Regions from separate parts of the Caloramator mitchellensis genome, predicted to be linked through region 1. Evidence: a T-box and tRNA genes for the amino acid it is inferred to sense, from the RefSeq annotation. Region 1 holds a T-box; the other holds one or more tRNA genes.
What was found. A T-box is a leader RNA that pairs with one kind of tRNA and senses whether it is charged. The one in region 1 lies ahead of ileS (isoleucine--tRNA ligase), so its partner is inferred to be a tRNA-Ile.
Positions count from the first base shown of each region.

Region 2: it has a tRNA-Ile gene. The T-box ahead of ileS (isoleucine--tRNA ligase) is inferred to sense a tRNA for this amino acid. The anticodon was not compared.

Region 1 covers NZ_LKHP01000008.1:12,053-17,960, reverse strand. Annotated here, with positions in the region: gene ABG79_RS07635 (4Fe-4S binding protein) at 1-262, shown strand, start outside; gene ABG79_RS12745 (hypothetical protein) at 295-420, opposite strand; gene ABG79_RS07625 (YggS family pyridoxal phosphate-dependent enzyme) at 882-1,583, shown strand; gene ABG79_RS07620 (cell division protein SepF) at 1,583-2,017, shown strand; gene ABG79_RS07615 (YggT family protein) at 2,038-2,304, shown strand; gene ABG79_RS07610 (YlmH family RNA-binding protein) at 2,313-3,071, shown strand; gene ABG79_RS07605 (DivIVA domain-containing protein) at 3,083-3,559, shown strand; T-box leader at 3,617-3,810, shown strand; gene ileS (isoleucine--tRNA ligase) at 3,856-5,908, shown strand, end outside.
Region 2 covers NZ_LKHP01000005.1:112,648-118,555, reverse strand. Annotated here, with positions in the region: gene ABG79_RS06035 (S66 peptidase family protein) at 1-584, shown strand, start outside; gene ABG79_RS06030 (M20 metallopeptidase family protein) at 577-1,743, shown strand; gene ABG79_RS06025 (CotS family spore coat protein) at 1,824-2,894, shown strand; tRNA gene ABG79_RS06020 (tRNA-Phe) at 2,908-2,983, opposite strand; tRNA gene ABG79_RS06015 (tRNA-Ile) at 2,995-3,071, opposite strand; tRNA gene ABG79_RS06010 (tRNA-Glu) at 3,075-3,149, opposite strand; gene ABG79_RS06005 (MBL fold metallo-hydrolase) at 3,254-4,648, shown strand; gene ABG79_RS06000 (GNAT family N-acetyltransferase) at 4,676-5,521, shown strand; gene ABG79_RS05995 (aminotransferase-like domain-containing protein) at 5,612-5,908, opposite strand, start outside.

The DNA.
Region 1 (5,908 bases):
GTATATGTATTACAAAGCAGGATGCCCAATAGCATGGATTAGCGGTTTTTTAAATAAATACAGCATATTCAAAATTAAAAAAGATACTAATACCTGCATAAGTTGCGGGAAATGCGACAGAGTCTGTTATATAACATCTTTAAACCCTGATTTTAGTCTTTACAAAGATGAAAAAATGGATCCAGCCAAAAATTATAAATGTTCTAAATGTCTTGAATGCGTAAAGGAATGCCCTGTAAACAGCTTGAAAGTAGGAATATAGGTAAATTAAAAAGGTCCCTTTGGGACCTTTATTTAAAATGAAAAGTAGTCATTCATCTTTATGCAACCCTGATTTTTAACCTGGCTTTTCTTTTCCTTCTTATTAGAAGTTTTAATTACTATATCTTCCTTTACCTTTGTAATATTGCCGATTTCCATAATATCATCCCTTTCTATCAAATTCAATTTTTCTGGGCTATGTTCGGCTCTAGGTAAAAGATTCATCATTTTTGTGGAAGACCTTTTTTAAGGCTGCCACACCTAACGCTAACATGTTATAACCTCCCAATCAGCAACCGTTTGTTTATATTTATATAATAACACTAACTGTTGTATAATACAAACGTTGCTATTCATTGCTATCTTTGTTTAATCCATTTTATCCAGCGTTAATATCAATAGCTTTGTTTTTCCTCAAATCTCCTTAAATCTTCTCGATTTTCCTACATACTTTGATGTAAAATGCTTGAGTTTTCAAAAAATTAATATTAAAATTGTATTTGTAATGGAGCTAGAATTATTTTATTTATAAAAATATCAAAAACAAAAATAAAAATGAAGGATTTTAATATTTTTTGTAGAATTTTTATATTATGCCTTAGAATTTAAGGAGTGGTTTTATGGGAATAGAACAAAATATAGCTTATATACTTGAAAGAATAGAAAAAGCTGCCAACAGAGCTGGAAGAAATAAAGATGAAATTATTTTAGTCGCTGTAAGTAAAACACATCCTATTGAAAGCATATTAAAGGCTAAGGAGTGTGGTATAAATATTTTTGGAGAAAATAAGGCTCAGGAATTAATCCAAAAGTATCCACTTATCGACGATGTAAAATGGCATTTCATAGGTCACTTGCAGAAGAATAAGGTAAAATATATTATCGACAAAGTTGATATGATTCATTCACTTGATTCAATTGAACTTGCTAAAGAAATCGACAAAAGAGCGGAAAAAAATCAAATTAAGATGAGAGTATTAATTGAAATAAATATAGGTAAAGAGGACTCAAAATCTGGGATATATGAAGAGGAAATATATAGTTTTATGGAAGAATTAACTAAATATAAAAATTTAATAGTATCTGGAATTATGACAATTCCTCCGCTAAATATTGATTCAGATAAAACTAGAGAATATTTCAGACGAATGAGACAAATTTTTGATGAAATAAAAAATTTAAAATATGATAATTTTGACATAAAATATATCTCAATGGGTATGACCGACGATTTTGAAATAGCTATTGAAGAAGGTGCAAATATAATTAGAATTGGAACTGGAATATTCGGCAAAAGAATTTATAAGAGGGAGGGAGAATAATGTCAAATAAGATATTAAGACCTTTTAATAAAGTAATGGGGGTTTTAGGCCTTAGCGAAGAAGAGGATTTTGAAATTGAGGAACAGGAGGAAGAACTTGATATTGAGCCGGTTCATAATAATAGGAATAACAATAAAGTGGTCAGCATAAAAACTTCATTTCCAAAGGTTTTGCTAAAAAAGCCTCAGGATTTGGAAGATACTATTGATATTATTGAGGCAATTAAAGCAAAGAGAATAGCAATATTAAACATGGTTAGTCTTGAACACGCTCTAGCGCAGAGAATGCTTGACATAATTGTTGGAGCTTGTTACGCATTAAATGGCGATATACAAGAAATAGCAAAATCTGTATATCTTGTCGTTCCTGATGCGGTTGAAATTACAAATGAGCTAAGAGAGCATTTAGATAAGAATGCTTTTATTAGTTTATAACATGAAATGGAGGAGTAAATTTGATATACACGTTATTTAGAGCAGTCAATCTTTTTATTGATTTGCTTGAATGGTTAATTTTTATTCAGGTAATTGCATCATGGTTCCCACAAATTAGAAGGAATCAAATTTTCAGATATATTGATTTAATCGTTGAGCCTGTGATGGCTCCTTTTAGAAGTATTCAGTTCAAATTAATGCCCAACACAATGATTGATTTTTCACCAATTTTTGCTTATATAGCACTTGAATTTATAAGAAGAATTTTAGTTAACATATTATTTTAGGTGATAAAATGGAACAAATAAAAGTAGACGGATATTTAATAAATAAAAATATTTATCTTAGTTTTATAAATAAGATTGAACTTGCTAAAAATTATCAAATTGTTTTTACTGATTTTATAAACCCAGAAGAGAAGGCAGCTTTATTGGCCCTTTGCCGGCAAAATGATGTAAATGTTAATTTTTATGGCGATGATAATTTTGAAAGAACTGTGGCAAAATTATTTAAATTAAATGATTACGCTGAATATCCAATAGATGTATTAAAGGTAGAAGGAAATTTTAAATTTGAACGAGTAGAACATAGGGATTATTTAGGAAGCCTTCTCTCATTGGGGATTAAGAGAGAAAAGATAGGGGATATTAATGTATTCGATGATGGAGCAGAAATATATATTTTAAAAGAATTGAGCGATTATGTAATTTTTAATTTGGAAAAAATAAAACATACGACAGTCAAAATAAAAAAAATTGGTTTGAATGAAGCCCGTGAGAAGTTGATTAAGTTTAAAACTTTAAGCTTAAACGTTCCTTCGTTAAGATTAGATGCAATAATATCTGAGCTTACAGGAGAATCCAGAAATAAAGCTTCTGAGATTATTAAGAATGAAAATGTAAAGGTTAATTTTAAGATTATTAAAGAGACCGATAAGAAAGTTGAGCCTAATTCAACAATATCAATCAAAGGATATGGAAGATTTATAGTTGGGGAGTGTTTAGGCGCAACTAAAAGCGGAAGGCTTGTGGTTGAAGCAAAAAAGATAATTTAGGAGGGGTAAAAATGTCTATTACACCAAATGATATTGCGAATAAAGAGTTTAAAAAAGTATTTAGAGGTTATGATATCGATGAGGTTGATGACTTTCTTGAACAAATAGTTGAGGAATACGAAAGAATCTATAAGGAAAATATAACTCTAAAGGAAAAGATAAGTTCTCTTAATGATAAAATAGAACACTATTCAAATATGGAATCAACTTTACAGAATACGCTTGTTCTTGCACAAACAGCAGCTGAACAGGCAAAGGAGAACTCAAGAAAAGAATCTGAAATGATTTTAAAGAATGCTAAGGATAAATCTGAGGAAATAATTAGACAGGCAAATGAAAAGGCTAATAGCATTGTTTCTGAGGCACAACAAAAAGTATTAAACATAAACAAAGAATTTGAAATGTTGAAACAGGAATTTAATATGTTTAAATCACGATTTACTGGGCTATTAAATGCGCAGCTTGAAACTCTTGAGAAATTTGAATAATAAATTATTTATATTGACATGAATTACATATTGTAGTATATTAATGAATAAATTTAGTTAAAAACTATGATAGGGACGAGTAAATAGTATGGGATTTGACAGAGAGTGGGGTAAGGTGAAAGCCCATAAATTGCCAGCTATTGAAAATCACCCTTGAGTTGCAGGCTGAAAAAAGTAAGCCGAGCCGGCGTAGCCGTTATTCATTAGAGTGACAAATTTGGGTGGTACCGCGAGCAGACTTCGCCCCATGGGGGAGGTCTGTTTTTTTTATGGAAAAATAAAAGGGAGGTTATAATATGGATTACAGCAAAACTTTGAATTTGCCACAAACGGAATTTGCTATGCGTGCAAATTTACCACAGAAAGAACCAAATATACAAAAAGAATGGGACGAATTAAATATTTATAAGAGGGCATTGGAAAAGAACAAGAACAATACTCCATTTATACTTCATGATGGTCCTCCATATGCAAATGGGGATATCCATCTCGGACACACACTAAATAAAATATTAAAGGATTTGATTAACAAATATAAGACAATGAGAGGGTATTATGCGCCATATGTTCCTGGATGGGATACTCATGGACTTCCAATTGAGCTTCAGGCGCTTAAAAAACTTGGAATAAAGGTGCATGACGTTTCAACAAACGAATTTAGAAATATGTGCCGTGATTATGCGCTTGAACAAGTTGAAAAACAAAAGGAACAATTTAAGAGACTTGGCGTTATTGGTGACTGGGATAATCCTTATTTAACTCTTGCACCAGAGTTTGAAGCAAAGCAAATAGAGATATTTGGAGATATGGCTGAAAATGGGTATATATATAAAGGACTAAAACCAGTATATTGGTGTCCTTCTTGTGAGACTGCGCTTGCTGAAGCGGAAATAGAGTATGAAGATGAAACTTCTAATTCTATATATGTTAAATTTAGATTGCTTGAGGATAAAGGATTATTCAGCAATCTAGGATTAAGTTTAGATAATATATATTATGTAATCTGGACTACTACAACTTGGACATTGCCTGCGAACCTTGCAATTTGTTTGGGGCCGGATTTTGAATACGTTCTTGCAAAATTTGATAATGAAGTTTATGTAGTTGCTAAAGAGCTGCTCGAATCTTTAAAGAAGGTAGCAAAACTTGAAAATGAAGAGATAATTGCATCCTTTAAAGGAAACCAACTTGAAGGACAGGTTTGTCATCATCCATTCTTTGATAGAGAATCAATAATTATAGTTGGGGACCACGTTACTTTAGAATCGGGAACTGGATGTGTTCACACTGCACCTGGACACGGTGAAGAAGACTTCTATATTGGTCAAAAATATGGATTAGATGTCTTGAATCCTGTAGATGGAAAAGGTAGATTTACTGAACAGGCAGGAAAATATGCTGGCTTGACTTATAAAGAAGGCAATAAAGCAATTTTACATGATTTAAGAGAAAGCAATATGCTTTTAGCAGAAGAAAAAATAAGCCACTCCTACCCTCATTGCTGGAGATGCAAAAATCCAATTATATTCAGAGCGACTGAACAATGGTTTGCATCAATAGAAGGTTTTAGAAATAAAGCAATTGAATCCATAAAGGAAGTTAACTGGATTCCTGAATGGGGAGAAGACAGAATTGAAAGCATGGTTGCTGACCGCGGCGATTGGTGTATATCAAGACAAAGAACATGGGGTGTTCCTATTCCAATATTCTATTGTGAAGACTGTGGAAAGGAACTTGTAAGCAAGGATATTATTTATCACGTTGCAGAAATTTTTAAAGCTAAAGGTTCAAATGCATGGTTTGAAATGAGTCCAAACGAATTGCTGCCAGACGGAGTTAAATGTTCATGTGGTAGCAGCAGCTTTAGAAAAGAAACAGATATTATGGACGTTTGGTTTGATTCAGGCTCAAGTCATGTTGGAGTTCTTGAAACAAGAAGCGACCTTTCCTGGCCTGCTGACCTTTATCTTGAAGGAAACGACCAATACAGAGGATGGTTCCAGTCTTCATTACTAACTTCAGTAGCGACAAGGGGAAAAGCTCCGTATAAAACAGTAATTACACATGGAATGGTTGTTGACGGAGAAGGCAAGAAGATGTCTAAATCGTTGGGCAATGGAATCGACCCTCTTGATGTAATAAAGGAATATGGAGCCGATGTATTGAGACTTTGGGTTTCATCAGCAGACTATAAGAGCGATGTTAGAATGTCAAAGGATATTTTAAAGCAGCTTTCAGAAGTCTATAGAAAGATTAGAAATACAGCAAGGTTTCTTTTAGGTAACCTTTCAGATTTCAATCCTGACAAGGACATGGTAAATTATGAGGAAATGAACGAACTTGACAAGT
Region 2 (5,908 bases), on a different contig from region 1:
TTAGCGATATAACCTATCTATTAAACGCTATTTACAAATTTTCAAATCTAGTTACATTCCACGGACCAATGATTGCTGCAGGTGATTTTTTGAAGGACTATAACTTTAATTTTTTAATGAAGGTATTGAAAGGAGATATTAAAAGTTATAAACTTAATTTAACTGCTATTGTTTCTGGACAAGCAGAAGGAAAAATAATTGGAGGCAATCTTTCAATAATAGCTTCAATGATTGGAACAGCCTATGAACCGAAGTTTGACGATGGTATATTGATATTGGAGGATGTCGGTGAAGAACCATATAAAATCGATAGGTTGTTATATCATCTTAAGTATTCAAATGTATTTAAACGAGTTAAAGCTGTAATTCTTGGAGACTTTACAAACTGTGAAGCTAGGGAGTTTAATAAAAGCCTTAGTATAAATGAAGTTTTGTGGGGATTTTTTTCTAATTTAAATATACCAGTGTATATATTAGAAAATTTAGGTCATGGAGAGAAAAGAATTACCATTCCAATTGGTATTAAGGCAATGATAAAAGATGATAGGCTAATGTTTATGGAGGAGGGTGTTACTAATGATTAATTTTTTATATGAGGCTAATGCAATTAAAGACATTTTAGTTGAAATAAGAAGGGAACTACATAAGAATCCAGAGATAGATAGAAACTTAAAATATACGGCTTCGTTGGTCGAAAAATATTTAAAACAATATAGCATCGATTATAAAAGGTATGATAATTGTGGCATTATTGCTGAAATTGGAAAATCAGATAAAATTGTTGCATTAAGGGCAGATATGGATGCTCTTGAAATTGAAGATTTAAAGGATAAGCCGTATAGTTCTATTAAAAAAGGATTAATGCATGCCTGCGGACATGACGCACATACAGCTATTCAAATAGGTGCAGCAATAATTTTAAAAAAATATGAATCCAAATTAAATGGAAAGGTTAGGCTTATATTTCAACCAGCTGAAGAGACAGATGGTGGAGCTAAAGATATGATAAATTTTGGTGCACTTGACAACGTTAGGGCAATATATGCACTTCATGTTGATGAAACGCTCGATACGGGAGTTATTGGGGTAAAAAAAGGATTGGTAGCAGCAGCTTCGAATCCATTTAAAATATCAATTTTTGGAAAAGGCGCTCATGGCGCTTATCCCCATGATGGAATAGACAGCATATATATTGCTGCTAAAGTAATAGATGGAATACAAGGCATTATATCGAGAGAAGTTGCTGCTGCAGACAGTGCTGTCATTACAGTTGGTAAAATTCATGGTGGAACTGCAGCTAATGCTGTAGCAAGAAATGTCGATATAGAAGGTATTATTAGAACTGTAGGAGATGATTTAAGGCAATTTGTTTTAAGTAGATTTAAAGAAGTAGTTATAGATACTTCACGAATTTATAGGGGTATTGCTGAGGTTGATATATTCGAAAGCTATCCATCATTTTCAAACGATGATATATTATTTAATGATTTTATAAAATTTGTAGGTGATATAAACGAAATCAAATTGATTGAGATACAAAAACCTGGAATGGGTGTGGAGGATTTTGCATACTATACAAAATTAGTTCCAGGGCTTTATTATAAGTTGGGTTGTCGCAATGTTGAGAAAGGTATAGTTCACCCTGCACATGGAAGCTATTTTGATATTGATGAAGATTGCCTTGCTCTAGGTAGTGCTACACAAACCATGTGTGCATTTAATTATCTCAATAGTCATAAATAATATTATCATAAATGATAACGTTATCATAAATCACTAAAATATAGAGTATACTTTAATAAATCAATATATATGTGATAAATATGCATAAAACAAGAATTATTAAGAAGAATACTTATCTTAATGAAAAAGAATTTACAAAAATATCCAAGATACTAAAAAATCATTATAATTTAGTTCCGACGGAAATTGAAAAAGTAAGAAGCGTTTATCGAATAACTACGGATAAAGGAAAATATTGCTTAAAAGAATTTAAACATAACGACAAAAAGGCAATCATAGGATTTTACTTAACTAAACATCTTCAGGAAAACGGATTTAACGGAATAGCAGAGTATTACAAAACAAAATCTGATTTGGAATGCATAAAAGAGCACGGAAGATATTATTACTTAACGAGTTGGATAGATGGGAGAGAATGTAACTTTGAAAATTTTGACGAGCTTAAATCATCATTAGAGCTTCTTGCAGACTTTCATCAAAAAGCAAAAGGTTTTTATTTATCAAAAGTAAAAATAAATAGCAACTATAATAAATGGCAAAAAAAACTGAATTTAATGATAGAAGATTTAAAATTATTTAAGAAAATAATACTTCAAAAAAGAGTTAAAACTTCCTTTGACATCAAATATTTTGATATGGTTGATTACTATTTAAACATTGCAAACAAGGCTTTGGAGAAATTTAAATCAACAGCTTATACTAAAGTTTGTGACAAAGCTAGAGAACAAAAATTTATTTGTCATGACAGTTTTTATTATCAGAATTTACTAATAGACAAAAATGATAAGTTATACTTAATCGATTTAGACAGTATAGTTTATGATATCCCTATTTATGATCTTGCAAAATTTTTAAGAAGAACATTGAATAAGAGCTTATTTTATTGGGACTTTGGAATAACAGAAAAATTAATAAGATTCTATGAGAAAAATAGGCATATTGAAGATGAAGAGTATGAGATAATGCTGGGCTTTTTAATGATTCCTCATAGATTTTGGAAAATAGGAAGGAAAAGATACTTTAAACATAAGGAGTGGAGTGAAGAAAAATATAATAAAAAGCTTGAAAAAGAAATTAGGTTAAAGGATAAGAGAGAAGAGTTTTTTGATAAATTCAAAAATTATTTTGTAGAAAAAAAACAAGACAGTTAAACTGTCTTGTTTTTGGTGGCCAGAGCCGGAATCGAACCAGCGACACGGGGATTTTCAGTCCCCTGCTCTACCTACTGAGCTATCTGGCCATATTTTATTTTGGTGGGCCTTCAGGGACTCGAACCCCGGACCGACCGGTTATGAGCCGGTTGCTCTAGCCAGCTGAGCTAAAGGCCCTAGTGGTGACCCCTAGGGGATTCGAACCCCTGTTACCGCCGTGAAAGGGCGATGTCTTAACCACTTGACCAAGGGGCCATAATGGGTTAAAATCTAATTAAGCATTCTCAAACCCGACATGTAATAATATATCATGATATTTAATACATGTCAACACTTTTTTAAAATTTTAGGGGGAAATTATGATTAAAATAAGATTTTTAGGCGCTACAAGAGCTGTTACTGGGTCATGTTATTACATTGAAACTTCTAAGAGAAAATTTTTAGTAGATTGCGGTATGTTTCAAGGAAAGGACGCTAAGTTGAATGTTAATGATTTTGTTTTTAATCCATCCGATATTGATTTTATTTTAATTACTCATGCTCATATAGACCATACAGGAAGATTGCCATTGCTAGTAAAACAGGGATTTAAGGGCTCTATTTTTTGCACAACTGCTACTGCAGATTTACTAAAGATTATGCTTGTGGATAGCGGACATATTCAAGAGATGGATGCTATTTCAGAGAACAAAAAAAGGCAACGCAAAGGACTACCTCCAATTGAGCCACTATATACTGCACAGGATGGAGATAGGGTAAAAGATTTTGTAACTTCAGTTCCATATAATTATACAATACAGGTTGATAAAAATATAAGCGTGAATTTTAAAGATGCAGGACATCTTTTAGGCTCGTCAATAATAGAAATTAATATTCTAGACGATGGTCAAAATAAGAAAATTGTATTTTCCGGAGACCTAGGCAATACTAATATACCAATAATTAAGGACTATGAGTTTGTTGATTATGCTGATTACTTGATTATCGAATCTACTTATGGCAATAGATTACATCCATCGTTAGATGAGGCATTAAATTTATATGATATAATTGAAAAGACTACTTCAAAGGGCGGCAATGTAGTTATTCCTTCCTTTGCTGTCGGAAGAACACAGGAATTACTATATATTTTAAATCATTACGTCGATATTGAAAAAATAAAAAGGATGTCTGAAATTGAAATATATCTTGATTCACCTCTTGCTGAAGAGGCAACTGGAGTTTTTGAAAGACATAAAGAATGTTATGATGAGGATGCACTAAAGAATTTAGCTCTTGATATTGATGTGCTAGACTTTAAAAATTTGCACTATGTGAAGACTAAGGAAGAGTCGATGGAGTTAAATAAAAAAAATGGGGTTGTTATTATATCATCAAGTGGTATGTGTGAAGCTGGAAGAATTAAGCATCATTTAAAATACAACCTTTGGAAAAAAAATTCTACAATCTTATTCGTAGGATACCAAGCAGAAGGAACATTGGGAAGAAGAATTTTAGATGGCGCCAAGAAAGTAAAAATATTTGGAGAAGAAATTGCAGTAAATGCAGAAGTTATAAATATGCCTGGACTTTCAGGCCATGCTGATTTAAATGGATTAGTAAATTGGTTTAAAAATATTAAAAATGGAGTAGGAAAAAGAGTCTTTATAACTCATGGAGAAGTGGAGGCAAGTTTTAATTTAAAAAAAGTATTTGAATCAATTTCGAATGTAAGCTGTTATATCCCTGATTTTATGGAAGAAATTATACTTTAATTCATTAATAATTTGAAAGGAGCAGCTATGCTTTCGCTTGAAGTAGCTAGAATAAGGGATTATTATATGATATTAAAATTATTAAAAAAACATAACAGAAAGAGCTTTGAATATTATAGTAATTTTAATGACAATATTTTTTCATATTTTATTACAAAAAACATTTATAAAATAAAAAGGCGAGAAAGAGTAGTCGGATTGATTATATGTAATTTTATAAAAAGAGAAGTATATTTTGTCCCAACAGTGAATATAAAAATAGATTTTAATGATATTTATAAGCTTCTCGTATCTAACTTTAAAGGGTATGATTTTCCTTTCGTTTATTATGGATTTGACTTAATAAATTCTTTGGGAATAGAAAATCAACTTGCCATTATCAAGAATTATAAAATAATGGTTAATAATATAAGTAATTTGAATTTTATAAATTCTAATATTGAAAATTTATCAGTTGAAAGAATGAAAATAACAGAGCAGGAAAGCTTGAGAGTAGAACTTCAAAATAAAATTTTTGGTAATTTAATTAACCGAAAAGTGCTTACTGTAAGCGAAGTAATTGCGGAAGAAAAAAAGAAAGAATTTTTGAAAGATTTATGTTTCTTTTTGAAATATCAGGATAAATATATAGGTTATGGACAAATTGTAATTAATAATGAAGGATATTTTTTAATTAATTTTGGTATATTAGAGGAATTTAGAGGGAAGGGCTATGCAAAGCTTTTTTTAAGTGAAATACTAAAAAATGCAAAGAATTACGGTGTGGAAACATTGTATTTAAAGGTTGATAATTATAATCTTAAAGCTATTAAACTTTATGAGGATTTAGGTTTTGAGGAACTGATCAATGTTGCAACAATTAAAATTTTTTAACAATCTATTAAAACGAAATTAGGCACCATGCATGAATTTTAGGCTCACATCATGGTGCCTTTTACAACTTAAATGCTTTCCGAAAAGTTTTTATCTATAAACTTCTTTTAAAACTTTTCCTAAACGTTTCATGCCTTCAACAATTTTTTCTTCGGTCATATTAGAAAAATTAAGTCTAAAATGGTTTGGATGTCCTCCATTAGGGAAGAAGGAACCGCCTGGAACAAAAGCTACTTTTTCCAAAAGAGCAGTCTTTAGAAGTTCTGCAGTGTCAATATCTTCTCTAAGTGAAACCCATGTAAACAATCCACCATGAGGATAGGTATATTTAACTTCTTCAGGGAATTCACTTTTTATCATTTCAATCATCAAATCTCTACGTTTTCT